Linked DNA regions of Sphingobium yanoikuyae. The protein of the gene in region 1 binds, or shares a complex with, the protein of each later gene. Links are inferred from orthologs where the notes say so. Each region holds a gene or a part of one and is shown on either strand. Other genes may lie near its edges.

What was found.
Region 2: the proteins of trxB (region 1) and trxA are in contact, whole or in part, in a crystal structure (PDB 1F6M), measured with the Escherichia coli proteins. The link is inferred for Sphingobium yanoikuyae from one-to-one orthologs.

The regions. Positions count from the first base shown.
Region 1 is NZ_CP139979.1:1,412,831-1,421,687, forward strand. What follows is about bases 2,319-5,064. They hold trxB (thioredoxin-disulfide reductase), read left to right. Parts: upstream 2,319-3,083; coding sequence 3,084-4,046; downstream 4,047-5,064. Other genes in these bases: U0025_RS06555 (alpha/beta fold hydrolase), read right to left, coding at 2,319-2,882; U0025_RS06565 (acyl carrier protein), read right to left, coding at 4,104-4,391; U0025_RS06570 (GNAT family N-acetyltransferase), read right to left, coding at 4,419-5,064. Outside these bases: U0025_RS06540 (alpha-E domain-containing protein), read left to right, coding at 1-502; U0025_RS06545 (transglutaminase family protein), read left to right, coding at 523-1,389; U0025_RS06550 (hypothetical protein), read left to right, coding at 1,417-2,154; more of U0025_RS06555, read right to left, coding at 2,166-2,318; more of U0025_RS06570, read right to left, coding at 5,065-5,423; U0025_RS06575 (acyl-CoA ligase (AMP-forming), exosortase A system-associated), read left to right, coding at 5,472-7,019; U0025_RS06580 (pyridoxal-dependent decarboxylase, exosortase A system-associated), read left to right, coding at 7,016-8,248; U0025_RS06585 (XrtA/PEP-CTERM system exopolysaccharide export protein), read left to right, coding at 8,379-8,857.
Region 2 is NZ_CP139979.1:2,109,205-2,118,194, reverse strand. Bases 3,208-6,086 are described here. They hold trxA (thioredoxin TrxA), read left to right. Parts: upstream 3,208-4,412; coding sequence 4,413-4,760; downstream 4,761-6,086. Other genes in these bases: U0025_RS09710 (inositol monophosphatase family protein), read right to left, coding at 5,442-6,086; U0025_RS09715 (glutathione S-transferase family protein), read right to left, coding at 4,813-5,424; addA (double-strand break repair helicase AddA), read left to right, coding at 3,208-4,380. In the rest of the region: double-strand break repair protein AddB, read left to right, coding at 1-989; more of addA, read left to right, coding at 970-3,207; more of U0025_RS09710, read right to left, coding at 6,087-6,239; bifunctional glutamate N-acetyltransferase/amino-acid acetyltransferase ArgJ, read right to left, coding at 6,252-7,478; U0025_RS09700 (glycosyltransferase family 39 protein), read right to left, coding at 7,530-8,990. UniProt on the Escherichia coli protein: Participates in various redox reactions through the reversible oxidation of its active center dithiol to a disulfide and catalyzes dithiol-disulfide exchange reactions.

The DNA.
Region 1 (8,857 bases):
GGCCCATTCGGGCCAGCTGCGCAATGAAGGCCATGATTTCCTGCGCTGCGGATCGGCGCTGGAGCGGGCGCAGATGACGCTGCGGCTGCTCGATGTGAAATATTATGTGCTGCTGCCCGAAACCGAGGTGATCGGCGGCAATCGCGACCATTATCAATGGACCTCGGTGCTTTATGCGCTGTCGGGCGCGCGCGCCTATCATCATGTCTATGGCGGCACCTATACGCCCTGGCAGATCACCGATTTCCTGATGCTCAACCGGCTGTTTCCGCGCAGCGTCGCCTATTGCTGCGATCAGCTCGCCTATCGGCTCAACCGGCTGGCCGGCTGGCACAATGCGCGCGGCACCTGTCATGACACGGTGAAGCAGCTGGTGAGTGAATTGGAGGAACTGGACGCCGGCGAGATTTTCCGCCGCGGCCTGCATGAAACGGTGCAGTACAGCCTGATGATGAGCAACCGGCTCGGCGTCGAAATCGCCGAAACCTATCATTTCGGCTGAAGGGGGAGGGGAAGCGCGCCATGAAATTGCTCGTCCGTCACCAGACCGTCTATGGCTATCCCGCCTCGGCCGGCCGCGTCGCCATGCGGCTGAAGCTGGTGCCGGTCGATACGCCGGGCCAGAAGGTCCATGACTGGCAGGTCAGCATAAATGGCGAGGCGCTGACCAATTTCCGTCCTAACAGCTATGGCGAGATGGAGGCGGTGTGGGTCCGCCATGACAGCCTGAACGAGGCGGTGATCGTTGCCGAGGGGCTGGTCGAAACGCGCGAGACGCATGGCATTGGCGGCCTGCCGCAATGCCGGGTCGATGCCCGCTATTTCCTGCGCGACACCCCGCTGACCAGGGCGTCGGATGCGATCCGCGCCATGGTCGCGGCTCTTCCCGAGGGCGACGGGCCGCTGGCGCAGCTCCATGCCCTCTCGGCCGCGATCAGCGATGCCGTTCAGTATCGGCCGGGCGTGACCGGCGCCGACACGACCGCGGCGCAGGCTTTTGCTTTGGGTGCTGGCGTGTGCCAGGATCACGCCCAGATCTTCCTCGCCGGTGCGCGCCTGCTGGGGGTGCCGGCCCGCTATGTCTCGGGCTATCTGCTCGCGGCCGAGGGCGATCTGCTGCACGAAACCCATGGCTGGGCCGAAGCGCTGGTGCCGGGGCTGGGCTGGGTCGGCTTCGATCCGTCCAACCGGGTCTGCGTCACTGAACGCTATCTGCGCCTGGCCAGTGGTCTGGATGCCGACGAAGCTGCCCCGATACGGGGCTCCGTTACGGTCGCGGGCGATATCAGCATTGACGCCGATGTCCGGATCGCGCAGGCGGAAGACGGAGTCGAGGAACGGCAATTGCAACGCCAGCAACAGCAGAGCACGCCCACGCCCCGCTCCTAGGGTAGAGATAAGCAGGACTTCGGGGCGATGACCTATTGTGTGGCGGTACGCGTGGATCAGGGGCTGGTCATGCTGTCGGACACCCGGACCAATGCGGGCATGGACAATATTGCCCGCTTCCGGAAAAGCTTCACCTATCATGTCGAAGGTGAACGGGCGATCACCTTGCTCTGTTCGGGCAATCTGTCGATCACCCAGGGGGTGAAGACGATGCTGTCGCGCGCGATCCGCGAGGCGGAGAGCGACCCGGAGGTCGAAACCATCCTCAATTGCGACACGATGCACCGCGCGGCGCAGCTGGTGGGTGACGCGATGCGCACCATGCAGGGCCGCTACCGCGAGAGCATCGCCATGGACGGATCGGCCGCCAGCGCCTCGATCATGATCGCGGGCCAGCGCAAGGGCGGCAAGCCGCGCCTCTATCTCATCTATTCGGCCGGCAATTTCATCGAGGCGACCGAGGACACGCCCTTCTTTCAGATCGGCGAGCATAAATATGGCAAGCCGATCCTCGACCGCATCATCCAGCGCGAGACGAGCCTGGAGGATGCGACCAAGGCGGTGCTGGTGTCGATGGACTCGACCCTGCGGTCCAACCTGTCGGTCGGCATGCCGCTCGACCTCACCGTGATCGAGACCGACACGTTCGACTTCCGCGTCCGCACCCGGATCGAGGCGGACAATGAGGAATTCGCCATGATCTCGCAGGGCTGGTCCGCCGCCCTGCGCAAGGGGTTCGAGGATCTGCCCAACGTCCTCGATTAAGGGGAGGGGGCCTAGCCCGCCACCTCCAGCAACATGGTCGCGACCGCCTCCGGCTCGGTGATCATCAGGTCATGGCCGGTGTCGATCTCGAAATTGCGATGGCCTTCCAGTTGGCGGGCGCGGGCCTCGTCCGGGCTGTTCTGCAACGCATGGGTGCAATTGATATTGGTGCGCGGCAGGCGAAACGCCGCGTCGCCATTTTCCAGCCGTAGCGGCTGGCCGAAACATTTCCACGGATGCGGCGTCAGCCGCGCCTCGGTCCAGGCGACATCGGCCGGATCGGTGATGCCGAAGAAGCCCGCCATGCCGGGGAAGGGCCACATCACCAGTTCGATCCCGTCGACGGTGCGGCCCATGGCGCGGGTCGGCTCCATCTGGGCTGGCGCCAATATCTCTAGGGATTCGCCGCCCCTGGGATGGGCGGCATCCAGATAGACCAGTTCGCGGATGCGCTCGGCCACGCGATCGGCGACACCGGTAATCACCATCCCGCCATAGCTGTGGCCGACCAGGATGACATCCTCCAGCCCCTCGAACGTCATCAGCGCCACCACATCCTGGATATGCGTGTCGAGATCGATGTCGGCGTTGAGCAGATGGGCGCGCTCGCCAAGGCCCGTCAGCGTCGGGCAATGCACCTCACGCCCCGCCGCGCGCAGTCGCCGGGCGACCTTCTGATAGCACCAGCCGCCATGTCCCCCGCCATGCACCAGCACGAATGTCGCCATGCTCCGTCTCTCCCATTCCATCTCCACCCGTCATTTGTGATATATTGCGGATCATAAGACAACGCGGCTTGTGTAACGCCTCGGCGATGCTGCGGTTCAAGCTTTGGTCGTCCCAAGCAAATCTCCTGCCCAACTCCTGCTTGCGCGGGGGCTGGCAGGGCCTATCTCTGGCGGCCACACGAATCGCAGCTGGAATTATCGATGACCGCCACCCACTCCACCCGCATGCTCATTCTCGGTTCCGGCCCGGCCGGCCTGTCCGCCGCCATCTATGGCGCGCGCGCGGGCCTGGCGCCGATCGTCGTGCAGGGCATGCAGCCGGGCGGCCAGCTGACCATCACCACCGACGTCGAAAATTATCCGGGCTTCAAGGATGTGATCCAGGGGCCGTGGCTGATGGAGCAGATGCAGGCCCAGGCCGAACATGTCGGCGCGCAGATGATGTATGACCAGATCGTCGACGTCGACCTGTCCGAACGGCCCTTCAAGCTGAAGGGCGACAGCGGCACTCTCTATGTCGCCGACACGCTGGTCATCTGCACCGGCGCCCAGGCCAAGTGGCTGGGCGTCGAGGGCGAGGAGCATCTGCAGGGCAAGGGCGTCAGCGCCTGCGCCACCTGCGACGGCTTCTTCTATCGCGGCAAGAAGGTCGTGGTCATCGGCGGCGGCAACACCGCGGTTGAGGAAGCGCTTTACCTCACCAACCACAGCCATGACGTGACCCTGATCCACCGCCGCGATTCGCTGCGCGCGGAAAAGATCCTGCAGCAGCGCCTGCACGCCCATCCCAACATCAAGGTGCTGTGGAACAAGGCGGTCGATAAGTTCGTCGGCGGTGGTACGCCCGAAGGTCTGGTTGGCGTCGACCTGATCGACACCGTCACCGGCGAGAAGTCGCATGTGCCGACCGATGGCGGCTTCGTCGCGATCGGCCACCACCCCGCGACCGAATTGTTCGACGGCAAGCTGCCGCTCGATGAAGGCTATATCGTGGTAGAGAAGGGCACGACCCACACCGCCATTCCCGGCGTCTTCGCGGCCGGTGACGTGACCGACAAGATCTATCGCCAGGCAGTGACCGCAGCCGGCATGGGCTGCATGGCCGCCCTCGACGTCGAACGCTTCCTCGCCGAAGCCGACTTCGAGCAACTGGTCGAAGCGTAAGAAAAAGGGCTGGGCCGGAAACGGCTCAGCCCGAATTTTTTGGAGAAAAGGCGGCTTTCAGCCCAGCTTGGCGCGCAGGAAGGCGACCAGCGTGCCGAAAGTCTCGAACGTGTCGCCGTCGATATCCTCATCCTCGATCAGGATGTCGAAGCGATCTTCCATCTCGGTGAGCAGGCCGGCGACGGCCATCGAGTCCAGTTCGGGCAGGGCGCCGAACAGCGGCGTGTCGGCGTCGAACGCATCGGCCCGCTCCTGCGACAGGCTCAGCACGTCGCGCAGAAGCGCCCGCACCAGGGTTTCGATATCGTCTGTCCGGTCGACCGGCTGAGTGGTTTGCGCCCGCATGATGGCGGCTATCTAATGGCTCGCCGCCTATCCGACAAGCGCGGAAATGCAGGTGCGCGCGGCGGGAATCCAGCTGGATGCGCGACGCGGATTGAACAGGTCGATCTGATGGAGGGGAATGCGCTCGTCCATCCATTCGCGCTTATAGTCATTGTCACCGGTGCCATAATCGATCGTCGCGACCCGGTCCTGGTCGATGGCATGGGCGAACATCGCATGGCTCAGCAAGGTGCCGGGCGATCCTTCGTCCTGGGCGCTGTCATGGGCCAGCTTGTGGATCAGCGCCGTGCCATGCTCCACCGTCCATAATTGGGTCGCCACGGCGCGGCCGTCCAGCCGGGCAAAGCCCAGCCGCAAGGTGCCGGCATCGCTTTCCCGCTGCGCCAGGACGCGCAGGAAGTCGAGGCCAGGCTCGGGCGCCTTCCAGCTATGCGCCTGCACATCGACATAATCCTGCCACAGCGCGTCGGTCAGCTTGTCATGGATGCTGAGGTCATAACGGCCCTGCCGGGCCTTGCGCCGCACCTGGTTGCGCAGCCGGCCGGGGCGCTGCGCCCAATAGGTTGCGAAATCCCGGCCATCGACGTGCAGCAGATATCGGCCGCCCATCGGCCGCTGCACCGCGAACCAGCCGGCGCGGCGAAAGGCGCCGATCAGCGGGCCGGGCAGGGCAAGCGGATAGAGGTTGATCTGCGCCTGTTCGCGCAGCAGATGGCGGGCGATATTTTCCAGCTGCCGGGCCTGTTGCCGCGCGTCCGGCGCGCCCAGGAAAATCGGGCTCCAGGCGAAACTATACCAATTGGCAAGGGCAGTTAGGCGACGAGCCGAGGGCGCGAGAAGGAACAACCAGGCCTCGCAGGCGTCCTCTGTCTGTTGGAACACCCTGAGCGGGGTGTCGCCAAGGCAAAGGGGGTGCAATGTTTCAAACCAGTCCAGCCGGTCGAACAGGCTGTCGATATGGACGCGGTCCATCCGGCCGCCGATCGCCGACCGCACTTCCGACAGCGTCCGATATTCCCTTGGGACCAGCAACCTATTATCTCCCGGCACCTTAGCTGCCCTTAGGACCTAATTCTGGACATGACGTTAAGCGACCCCCTGTTGGCTTCCAAGGCGCCAATCGACGATGCCGATGTGCAGCCGATAGACCATCTGCTGCTGCGTGGCGATCCGGAACGGCCGGCGCTGGCGGGGCGGTCGGGCGCGCAGGACTATGCCGAACTGGAACAGGCACTTGGTCGCCTCGCCGGATGGCTGGCGGGCTTTGGCCTCGCGCCCGGCGCGCGGGTGGCCAGCTGGGTGGCCAAGGGGCCGGTCGCGGCGCTGATGCCGCTCGCCGCGCCGCGCGCGGGGCTTGTCCATGTCCCCATCAATCCGCTGCTCAAACATGCGCAGGTCGCTCATATCCTGGCCGATAGCGGCGCGGCGCTGCTGATCGGCACGGCCAGCCGCCTGTCGACGCTGGCCCCCGGCGACGTCCCGGCTGGCTGCCATCTCCATCGCGAGGATGATGCGGCGGCGGGGATGAGCGGCGGCGCGGCATTGCCGCCGTCCGATGCCGCGCGCGATGCTCTGGCCGCCATCCTCTACACCAGCGGATCGACCGGCCGGCCCAAGGGGGTGATGCTCAGCCACGCCAATCTCTGGCTCGGCGCGGTGTCGGTGGCCCATTATCTGGAGCTGGCGCCGGAGGACCGGACGCTGTGCGTGCTGCCCTTCAGCTTCGACTATGGCCAGAACCAGCTGCTTTCCACCTGGTATGCGGGCGGCTGCGCCTGTCCGCTCGATTATCTGACCCCGCGCGACGTGGTGAAGGCGGTCGATCGCTGGGACATCACCACCCTGGCCGGAGTGCCGCCGCTCTGGGTGCAACTCACCGAACTGGACTGGCCGACGGAGATCGCGACCAAGCTCCGGCGCCTGACCAATAGCGGCGGGGCGCTGACCCGGCCGCTGGTCGCGCGGCTGCGGTCGCTGTTCCCGCAGGCCGATCTCTATCCCATGTATGGCCTGACGGAAGCCTTCCGCTCCACCTATTTGTCGCCTGCTCTGGTCGACAGTCACCCGGATTCGATGGGGTCTGCCATTCCCTTTGCCGAGATATTGGTGGTCCGCCCCGACGGCACGCTGGCCGACGATGAAGAGCCGGGCGAACTGGTCCATGCCGGGCCGCTGGTGGCGCAGGGCTATTGGCAGGATGCGGCGCGCACCGCCGAGCGCTTCAAGCCGGCGCCATCCGCCTCGCGCCATGGCGGCACGGCCGTATGGTCCGGCGACACCGTCCGCCGCGACGCGGATGGCCTGCTCTATTTCGTCGGCCGCGACGATGCGATGATCAAGTCGGCCGGCAATCGCATCAGCCCGACCGAGATCGAGGAGGCGGCGGTCGCCGTTCCCGGCGTGGCGGAGGCTGTTGCCCTCGGTGTCAGGGATGAGCGGCTGGGACAGGCGGTGTTGCTGCTGCTGCGCGCTGCCGATCCTGATGTTGTCGCGGCTGTTGCCGCCCATCTGAAGGCCGAACTGCCCAATTTCATGCAGCCGCGCGAGACGCTAGTGCTTGCACAGTTCCCGCGTAACCCCAATGGCAAGATCGATCGAGTCGCGCTGGCCAAGGAGTATGCGTCATGAAGCCCATGGGCCCCATTCCCGCCTGGTTCGCCGAGGAAGAAGGCATGCTGCTGATTGGCGGCTGCGGCGCGGCGAGCCTGGTCGACGAAGCGGGCGACACGCCGCTGTTCGTCTATGACATGGGCATCATCGAGGCGCAGGTGCGTCGCTTCCGCGAGGCGATCCCCAAGAAGATCGATCTTCATTATGCGATCAAGGCCAATCCCTATGCGCCGCTGCTCTCGCGCATGGCGGGGCTGGTCGACGGGTTCGACATCGCCTCGGGCGGGGAACTGGCGATGGCGCTGGAGGCCGGCATGGACCCGGCACGGATCAGCTTTGCCGGGCCGGGCAAGCGCAATGACGAACTGGAAGCCGCCATCCATGCCGGCATCACCATCAACCTGGAGTCCGAGGGGGAGGGCGCGCGCGCGCTGACCGTGGCGGAGCGTCTGGGGAAGGTGCCGCGCCTGGCCGTGCGGGTGAACCCGGATTTCGACCTCAAAGGGTCCGGCATGCGCATGGGCGGCGGGGCCAAGCCGTTCGGCATTGATGCCGATCGCGCGGCCGCGCTGGCGCGTGCCATGATCGATGGCGGCGCGGACTGGCGCGGCTGGCATATCTTCGCCGGCAGCCAGGCGCTCGACCCGATGGCGATCATCGAGACTCAGGCGGCGACCATCGATCTGGCGGCGCGCCTGTCCGACGCCGTCGGCGTCGCGCCGCCTCTGGTCAATCTGGGCGGCGGTTTCGGCATTCCCTATTTCCCCGGCGACGAGCGGCTGGACATCCGGCCGATCGGCGTCGCGCTCGACACCGCGCTCAACGCGCTGCCCGATATCCTGACCGACAGTGCATTCGCGATCGAACTGGGCCGCTGGCTGGTGGGGGAGGCGGGCATCTATCTGACCCGTGTCGTCGACGTGAAGCAGAGCCAGGGTGAAACCTTCGTCGTCGTGGACGGGGGGCTGCATCATCAACTGGCCGCCAGCGGCAATTTCGGCACGGTCGTGCGGCGCAACTATCCGATCGCGGTCGCCAACCGCTTCGGGCGCGAACCGACCACCCAGCCGGTCAATGTCGTGGGCTGCCTTTGCACGCCGATCGACCGGTTGGGCGAAAAGGTCGCGTTGCCGCCAGTCGATGTCGGCGATTTCATCGCGATCTTCCTTGCCGGTGCCTATGGTGCGTCGGCAAGTCCCGCGGCCTTTCTTGGCCACCCAAGTCCTCGTGAACTATTACTTGGCTAATCCATGTCCGACAGCAGGCCTAACCCTATCTTTACCCTTTTCCGGCATGACGAGGATGAAGCCATGGGCCTGCACGCGATCATTTTTTCCGGTCGCGCGTCGGCTATGATGGTATGAAGGGGTGAATTTTATGCGTTTCCAGCGGATTTCCAGGCTCCTGATCGGTGCATCGCTGCCTGCGGTGGCCCTGTCGGGCTGCGCTTCGACCGGCTCCGCGCCGCAGCTTCCCCCCGCATCCTTCGTCGCGACCCAGGAGGGGCCGGGCGAGGAATATATCATCGGCCCGCTCGATAACCTGACCATCTTCGTCTGGCGCAACCCGGAACTGGGCGCCAAGGTGCAGGTGCGTCCCGATGGCCGCATCACCACGCCGCTGATCACCGACATGCCGGCCGTCGGCAAGACGCCCAAGATGCTGTCGGACGACATCAAGCTGGCGCTGTCGCAATATATCGAAAATCCGCTGGTGTCGGTGATCGTCGACAATTTCTCCGGCACCTACAGCCAGCAGGTGCGGATCGTCGGCGCGACCGAAAAGCCGGCCTCCATCCCCTATCGCGCGAACATGACGCTGCTTGACGCCATGATCTCGGTCGGTGGCCTCAGCGA
Region 2 (8,990 bases), 700 kb from region 1 along the record:
GGCCGGCGATCGCCTCGCGCTTCTGGCTGCGCCTGAAGGCGATGGCAGGGCCGCAATGGAAAACCGCTGATCGCTATCGCCTGCTGGCCGATGCGCTGGACCTGCCACCTAGCCACCGGCCGTCCGCGCGCCCCGCGCCGGTGCCCCCGCTCGCCGTCCGTCCGACCCGCATCCCCGTCACCGATGTCGACCGGCTGAAGGCCGATCCCTTTGCTTTCTATGCCCGGCGTATCCTGAAGCTCAATCGCCTCGATCCGGTCGATGCCGATGCCGGCCCGGCCTGGCGCGGCACGGTCGTGCATGAGATATTGGAGCATTGGGCGCAGGGCGGCAGCCGTGATCCGGCCGATCTGGAGGCGCGCGCCCGCGCCATGTTCGCCCGGCCCGATGTCCATCCGCTGCTCCGCGCCCTATGGCAGCCGCGCCTGATCGAGGCGATCCGCTGGATCGCGGCCGAAGTGGCGAAGGATCAGTCCGCGGGCCGCCATATCCTGGCTGTGGAGACCGAAGGGAAAGCAGAGATTGCCGGCGTGCTGCTGACCGGCAAGGCCGATCGCATCGACCGGATGCCCGATGGCAGCATCGGCATCGTCGACTACAAGACCGGCAAGCCGCCCAGCGCGAGGCAGGTGCGCGGCGGCTATGCGCTGCAATTGGGCCTGCTCGGCCTGATCGCGGAATCCGCCGATGGCGCCTTTCCCGGCGTGGCCGGCGCGCGGGTGGCGGGCAGTTTCGAATATTGGTCGCTCGCCAAGAAGGGCGACGCCTTTGGCTATCGCGAGAGCCCGGTCGATCCGATGGGCAAGCGCGACAAGGTGGTCACCGCCGATTTCACCGCCTTCGTCTACGACCAGTTCCGCGACGCGGCCGAAACCTGGCTGACCGGCGCTGCGCCCTTCGCCGCGCAGGTCAATCCGGAAGTGGCCAATTATGGTGATTATGACCAACTGATGCGGCTGGAGGAATGGTATGGGCGCGACGATGGCTAAAGGCTCCAGCCCTTTGCAACCGCTGGCCGGCGCGCAGGCGCTGGCCGCTGCGCCCGACGCCCATGTCTGGCTGTCGGCCTCCGCCGGCACCGGCAAGACCCATGTGCTGACCGCGCGTGTCTTCCGCCTGCTGCTGCAGGGTGTGCGGCCGGAAAATATCCTCTGCCTGACCTTTACCAAGGCTGGCGCGGCGGAAATGGCCGACCGCATCCATGATCGGCTCGCCACCTGGGTGCAGGCCGAGGAACGCGATCTGTTCAACGATCTGGAAGCGCTGGGCGAAGAGAGCGGACCGGAAGCGCGCGACCGCGCCCGCCGCCTGTTCGCCGAAGTGCTGGAATCGACCGGTGGCGGCCTGCGCATCCAGACCATCCATGGCTTCTGTCAGCAATTGCTCGCCTCCTTCCCGCTGGAGGCGGATCTCGCCCCCGGCTTTCGTCCGCTCGACGCACGCGAACAGGGTGTGCTGGCCCGCCAGACGCTGGCCGACATGGTCATCCGCGCCGAGGAACTGGGCGATGGCGACCTGATCGACGCGTTGCAGGCTTTGAGCCTGCGACTGGGAGAGGGGGCGGCCGAGACTTTCCTGCTGCGCTGTGCCGCGCGCCTCTCCGCACTGACAGAGCTACCCGGCGATATCGGTCCCTGGCTGGCGCGCGAACTGGGCTTGCCCGAAGGCGATATCGACGCCTGGGTGGCGGAACAGTGCAGCGACGCCATGTTCGACATGCGCAGCCTCGCCTGGGTGGCGCAGGCCAATGCCGACTGGGGCACGGGGCGGGCACTGGAGCGCTGCGACCGGATCGCCGCCTGGCGCGGCCGCGATCCCGCCGCGCGTGCCGCAACCCTGACCGACTTGCACAGCGCTTGGGCCAAGGCGGATGGCGATCTCATCTCCGCCAAGGGCTGGGTACCGCCGATCGACGGCTATGGCGAGGCAACGGCGCGGCTTCATGCCCGCTGCGCCGAACTGATCGGGGTCAAGCTCCAGGCGGACTATGCCGCCCTGCTGGCCCGCGCGCTCCATGCCGGCCGTGCCTATGCCCGCGCCTATGATGAAGCCAAGCGGCTCGCCGGCGCTGTCGATTTCGACGACCTGATCGCGCGCACAGCGTCCCTGCTCCAGAAGGAGGGGATCGCCGAATGGATCCGCTACAAGCTGGACCAGCGGATCGACCACATCCTGGTCGACGAGGCGCAGGACACAAACGTCCATCAATGGGCGATCGTCGGCGCGCTGGCGGCCGAGTTCTTCGCCGGTGACGGTGCCAAGGCCGACAAGGTTCGGACCATCTTCACCGTGGGCGATTTCAAGCAGGCGATCTTCGGTTTTCAGGGGACCAGCCCGCAGGCCTTCGCCGCCGCGCAGATGGTCTTTTCCCGCCATGCCGACATGGCCGGCCATGCCTTCCACGACCTATCGCTCGATCGCAGCTTCCGCTCGACGCCGCCGGTGCTGGATCTGGTAGACCGGACGATCGCCACCTTGCGGGCGCAGTCGCTGGGCCTGACCGAGGGCGAAGTGCGGCATATCAGCGCCAATCGCCATCCCGGCGAGGTGCTGCTGTGGAAGCCGACGATTGCGGGCCTGGCCGACGAGGTGGAGGGCGAGGAGGATTGGGTCGCCGATCAGGAACGGGAACTGGCCGGCAAGATCGCGCGCCAGATCCGGCAATGGATCGACGACAAGATGATGCTGGAGGCACGGGGCCGCCCGGTCCGCCCTGGCGACATCATGATCCTGGTCCGCCGCCGCAGCGAACTGGCCCGGCTGATCGTCGCGCGCCTGTATGAAGAGAAGGTGGCGGTTGCCGGCATCGACCGCCTGCGCCTCAATGCGCCGCTGGCGGTCCGTGACCTGCTCGCCGCGCTGCGCTTTGCCACGCAGCCCGACGATGACCTGAACCTTGCCGCCCTGCTGGTGTCGCCGCTGATCGGCTGGACCCAGGACGAGCTGATGCAGCGGGCGATCGGGCGCAAGGGTGGCCTGTGGCGTCATCTGCTCCAGCGGCTGGATGATGCGCAATTGCTGCCGCTGCGCCAATTGCTGGGGCAGGCGGATTTCACCACCCCCTATCGCTATCTGGAGGCGATCCTGTCCGGCCCGATGGACGGGCGCCGCCGGCTGATCGAGCGGCTGGGCGCGGAAGCGGCCGACCCGATCGAGGAATTGCTGAACGCCGCGCTAGGTTTCGAGGCGGACGACCATCCCTCGCTCCAGCGTTTCATCGACTGGTTCGATCGCGGCGAAGTCGAAATCGTCCGCGATGCGGCGGCGCAAGGCGATGCGCTGCGGTTGCTGACCGTGCATGGCGCCAAGGGATTGCAGGCGCCGATCGTGATCCTCGCCGATGCCTGTCTTGATCCCGACGCCGGCAACCGCATGGATTCGCTTGAATGGAACGGCCTGCCGATCCTGGCCCCGCGCAAGGGCGAGCGACTGGGGCCGATCGGCGACGTCGCGGCCGATGCCGCGGCAATCGAGCGGGAGGAGCATTGGCGCCTTCTCTATGTCGCGCTGACCCGTGCCGAGGAGAAACTGATCGTTGCCGGATCGCTCGGGCCAAGGGCGAAGGGCGAGGTGAAGGCGCAAAGCTGGTATGGCGCGGTCGATGCGGCGATGGTCGACATGGGCTGTGATTGGGAGGCCGATCCGCTCTGGGGCGCCCGCCGGCGCTGGCGCGGGGCCGAGGTGCTGACGCCCAAGGCCGTGCAGCCCGAAAGCGCCGAAGACAAGCCCGTGGTGGTCGAGCCGGAGTGGCTGCGCGCGCAGGCGCCGGCGGAACAGCGTCCGCCCCGGCCGCTGGCGCCGTCCGCGCCGGTCGAGGATGATGTCCCCAACCCGCCGCCGACGGCTGCGATGCGCCAGGCGGCCGAACGCGGTCGCTGGCTTCATGCCCTGTTCCAGCGCCTGCCCGACCTGCCGGCCGAGCGGCGGCGCGAGGGCGCCGAACGCTGGCTGGAACAGCAGGTGGCGGGAGATGCCGCACTGCGCCGGGACGTGATCGACCATGCACTGCGGGTTATCGAGGATCCGCATTTCGCCGCCCTGTTTGCGCCGGGCGCGCTCGCCGAGGCGCCGATCGCCGCGGTGGTGGGCGAAGCGGTGATTGCCGGCACCGTCGACCGGCTGCGGGTCGAGGCGGACCGGGTCCAGCTGGTCGATTTCAAGACCGGGCGGATGACGCCGCGCGATGCGGAGGAAGTGCCGGTCGCCCATGTCCGGCAGATGGCGGCCTATGTCGCGGCGCTGGAAGTGATCTTCCCGGGCCGCACGGTGGAGGCGGCCCTGCTCTATACCAGCGCGGCGCGGCTCATCGCGCTGCCGGCTGCCCAACTGGCGCCCTACAAGCCGGGCTTTTCGCCCACGCAGCAATATTTGCTGCTGTGACCCGTTGAGCAGCGGGCGCAGCCATCCTAGATATCGACCAACTTAAGGAGTTTGCAGTTATGGCCACCAAGGCAGTTACCGATGTCAGCTTCAAGCAGGACGTGATCGACGCCGACAAGCCCGTCCTTGTCGACTTCTGGGCCGAATGGTGCGGCCCGTGCAAGATGATCGGCCCGGCTCTGGAAGAGATTAGCGAGGAACTGGCCGACAAGGTCACGATCGCCAAGATCAACATCGACGAAAATCCCGATGCGCCGGGCCAATATGGCGTGCGCGGCATCCCGACGATGATCCTGTTCAAGAATGGCGAAGTCGCCGCGACCAAGGTCGGCGCCGCACCCAAGAGCGCGCTCAAGGGCTGGATCGAAAGCGTCCTCTAAGTCGCTGGTAAATCTAAAAAAGGGACGGCAGCCGGGCTGCCGTCCCTTTTTATTAGCTGAGCGGGATCATCACCAGTTCGGCATAGGCCGGCTTTTCGCGCAGCCGGTCATACCAGGCGCGCAGATGCGGCAGGGCGGGCCGCGGTATTTCGAGCGTGAAATAGGTATGGGCGTAGACGCCCATAGGCACATCCGCGACACCGAAATTGACACCCGAAAGCCATTCTTGATCCGCCAGCGCCCGGTCGAGGATCGCCATCGCCGCGCCCGACGCCTGCGCCGATTGCTCGATGACCTGTAAATTTCGCTGTCCATCTTGGCGTCGCACCAACTGGATGAAGGCGTCGCGCTGGGCATCGGCAAAGCTGAATTGCCAGTCCATCCATTTGTCGCCCTGCGCCCGCAATGCCGGGTCGGCAGGATAGATCTCCTCCGGCGCATAGCGATGGGCGAGATAGCGCAGGATCGCGTTCGACTCCCACAGTATGACATCGCCATCCTCGATCGTCGGGATCAGCCGGTTGGGGTTCATCGCCAGATAGGCGTCGGACATGCCATGTTCCATGCCGACATCATGGCGGACGAAGGGCAGGCCGATTTCCTGCGCGAACCAGGCGACCTTCTTCACATTATGCGAATTGAGGCGGCCCCAGATCGTCAGCATAGTCGGTCTTCCTTCGGTCAGGCATAATAGGTCTTGGCCGCCAGATCCCACAGGCGCGGCGAGGACGCGCCCATCAGGCCCCGACGCTGTTCACCGACCCGATAGGCGCTGCCGTCGAGCCGCTGGCAGCAGCCCCCTGCCTCATTGACGAACAGGGTGCCGGCCGCATGGTCCCAGGGCAGCACGCGCGCGAAGATCGACACGTCATTCTGGCCCAGCACCAGCCGGGGATATTGCTCCGCCGCGCAGCGGGGAATGTCCACCATGGTGAAAATGGCCTGCGACTTGCGCTCCATCTCGGCCCGTTCCGCCGCCTCCATGAAGATGGTGGAAATGGCAGCGATCGGCAGGTCGCCGCTACTTTCCTTCGCCATGATCCGTTCGCCATCGACATGGCTGCCGCCGCCCAGGGTCGCATGGCATAGCCGCCCGGTCAGTGGATCGAGGATCCAGCCGGCCAAAGTGGCGCCATTGTCGGCCAGCGCGATCATGATGCCGAAGGGCGGCTTGCCCGACGCGAAATTGCCCGTGCCGTCGATCGGATCGATAATCCAGTTGAGGCCGTCGCCGGCGCGGTCGAGGATCGACGGGTCGGCTGCGCAGGCCTCTTCGCCGATGACCCCGGCTTCGGGCAGGATCGACGTCAGCCCTTCGGCCAGCCGGATTTCGCTTTCCTTGTCGGCGATGGTGACGAAGTCGTTCGCCGCCTTCTCGCTAATCTCTTCCGCCGCCAGATTCTGGTAGCGGGGCATGACGATGTCGCGCCCCACCTGCCGCATCAGCGCGACGACGGGATCATGCAGTTCCACCATCATGCGCCGGTCCCCTTAGCTGCGATAATCCGCGTTGATCGAGATATAGCCGTGCGTCAGGTCGCAGGTCCACACCGTGGCGCGGCCTTCGCCCAGGCCGATATCGACGCCGATGACGATATCCTGGCCCTTGAGATGGGCGGCCACCGGCGCCTCGTCATAGCCGTCCAGCGCCAGGCCGCCGGCGGCGACCTGCGTCGCGCCGAAGCGGATCGCCAGCTTGTCGCGCTCGGCCGGTTCGCCCGCCTTGCCGACGGCCATGACGACGCGACCCCAATTGGCGTCCTCGCCCGCGATCGCGGTCTTCACCAGCGGCGAATTGGCGATGGAGAGGGCAATGCGATGGGCGCTGGCGTCGCTTTCGGCGCCCTCGACCGTGATTTCGATGAACTTGCTGGCGCCTTCGCCGTCGCGCACGACCAGATGGGCGAGTTGGCGGCAGAGGTCGGAGAGCGCGGCGGCGAAGGCGTCGGCGCCAGCATCTTCCATCGACGCGAGCGGGGCGTTGCCGGCCTTGCCGGTGGCGAAGGCCAGCACCGTGTCGCTGGTCGAGGTGTCGCTGTCGACGGTGATACAGGAGAAGGTCCGCTTGTTGGCAGCTGACAGCATCTGCTGCAGCAGCGCCGGATCGATCGCGGCGTCGGTAAAGATATAGCCGAGCATCGTCGCCATGTCGGGCGCGATCATGCCCGATCCCTTGATGATGCCGACCAGGTCGACGCGAGTGTCGCCGATCATCGCCGAAACATGGGCGCCCTTGGCATAGGTGTCGGTGGTGCCGATGGTGTTCGCCGCATCCTCCCAGCCGCAGGGCGCGGCGGTGAAGGCGGCTTCGAGGCCTGCCTCGGCCTTGTCGATCGGCAGCGGCACGCCGATCACGCCGGTCGAGGAGACGAAAATATTGGAGGGCTGGCAGGACAGGTGATTGGCGACCTTGGCCGCGATCGCCTCCACGGCGGCGCGGCCGCGATGGCCAGTGAAGGCGTTGGCGTTGCCGGCATTGACGACGACGGCGCGGGCCTGGCCCATCGGGATAGCGTCCCGGCACCATTCGACCTCGGGCGAGGGGCATTTGCTCTGCGTCGTCACGCCGGCGACCGCCGTGCCTGCGTCCAGCTCGACATAGGTGAGGTCGCACCGGTCCCAATTCTTGTATCGCGCCTTGGCGACACGCAGCGTCACGCCGGCAATGGCGGGCAGGGCGGGAAAGGCGGCGGGGGCGAGGGGGGAACGGTCGGTCATGGGGCGCGGCATGAGCGAAATCCCCCTTTGCGTCAATGGCCCGATCGGGCGCTAGTCCCGCAGATAGAGGCGCCCGACGCCATCGGGCATCGGGAGCATGCGATAGCCATGGCGACGGGCATAATTTTCCAGGCTGTCGTCGGGCCGCAGCGGCAATTTCCGTGTGCCATTTTCATAGCCGGTAAGGATTGCCGCCGGCATGGCGCGATCCAGGCCTGGCAGGGAGGCAGGCGTCAGCGCATGGAGCCGGCGCGCCTGCTCGGGGCGGAGCGTCCAACCGGTGCGATAGACGAACGGGCCGGTTGCAAGGCGCGGATCGAGCGCCAGGCCGCTGTCGATTGCGAGATGCGGGGAGAGGGTGAGGATATCGGCGCCGCCTGCGGCGCGCACCGTCATGCCCAGCCAATGGGCATTGGCCTGTGCAGCCAATAGCGGCGATCCGGTACGGGCGGCCGTTGCCAGATCCCGGATCGAGGGAATGAGACCGGGGATCGCTGCCAGGCAGAGCAGCGCCAGCATCGCCTTGCGCCGCAGCGGCCACCAGTGACGGGCATCGTCGAGCAGATAGCCGAGGGCAAGGGCGAGCGGCGGCAGCAGCGGCATCAGATATTGCAATTGCGTAGGGGTCGGCAGCGCGGCCCCGATCAGCGCGCCGGCACTCATCCAGATCGCCAGCCGACGCCCGGATGAGCGCGTGCGGCCACGGGTCGCGATCCAGTTGGCGATGAGCAGCAGCAAGGCGACAAGCGCCGGCCCCTTCCAGAGATATTTGACAAGGTCGCGCAGCTTTTCCGCCGTCGCCAGCTCCTGCGCGGCGCCGTTGGCGGCATACCAGGCGTGGGGCGCGGTCACGCCATAGGTCAGGATGCCGTAGAGAAAGCCGTCCGGCCCGGATGCCCAGGCAATGACCATGGGGACCATGCCCAGCAGCGCGCCGAGTGCCAGGAACAGGGCGGCGCGAACAGCGTGCCGGCCGCCGCTGGCGATGACGAACAGGCCGACGGTCGCGCCGAGCGGAGCGAAATTGAGCTTTGTCGTGATCGCAAGGCCAAACAGCATGCCGGCCCCAAGCCAGTGGCTGTCCGAGCGATGGCGCAGGCCAAGCAAGGTCAGCAGCATGGCGGCGGAGGCCAGTAGGGTCGGCAGCATATCGTTCCGGACAACGGAGCCGCTGAACTGGAACGCGGCTGTCGCCGCCATCAGTAACATGGCCAGGGTAGCGCTGGAGCGGGATATGTCTGCCGCACGCTGGGCCGCCCAGATGAGCGCAAGCGTCGCGAGTGCCATGACGGCGGTGGCAAGGCGCATCGCCAGTACCATATGGCCCGATGCCAATAGGCTCAGCGGTGCCAGCACCCATGCGTGCAGCGGCGGCTGAAGATAGAGAAAGTCGCGAAACATGACCGCATGGCCGCTGAAATAGGCGCCTGCGACATATTGGCTTTCGTCATGATCGAAGGGTGCGGCAATCGCGGCGATCAGGAACCAGCCGGTCAATGCGCTAACCAGCAG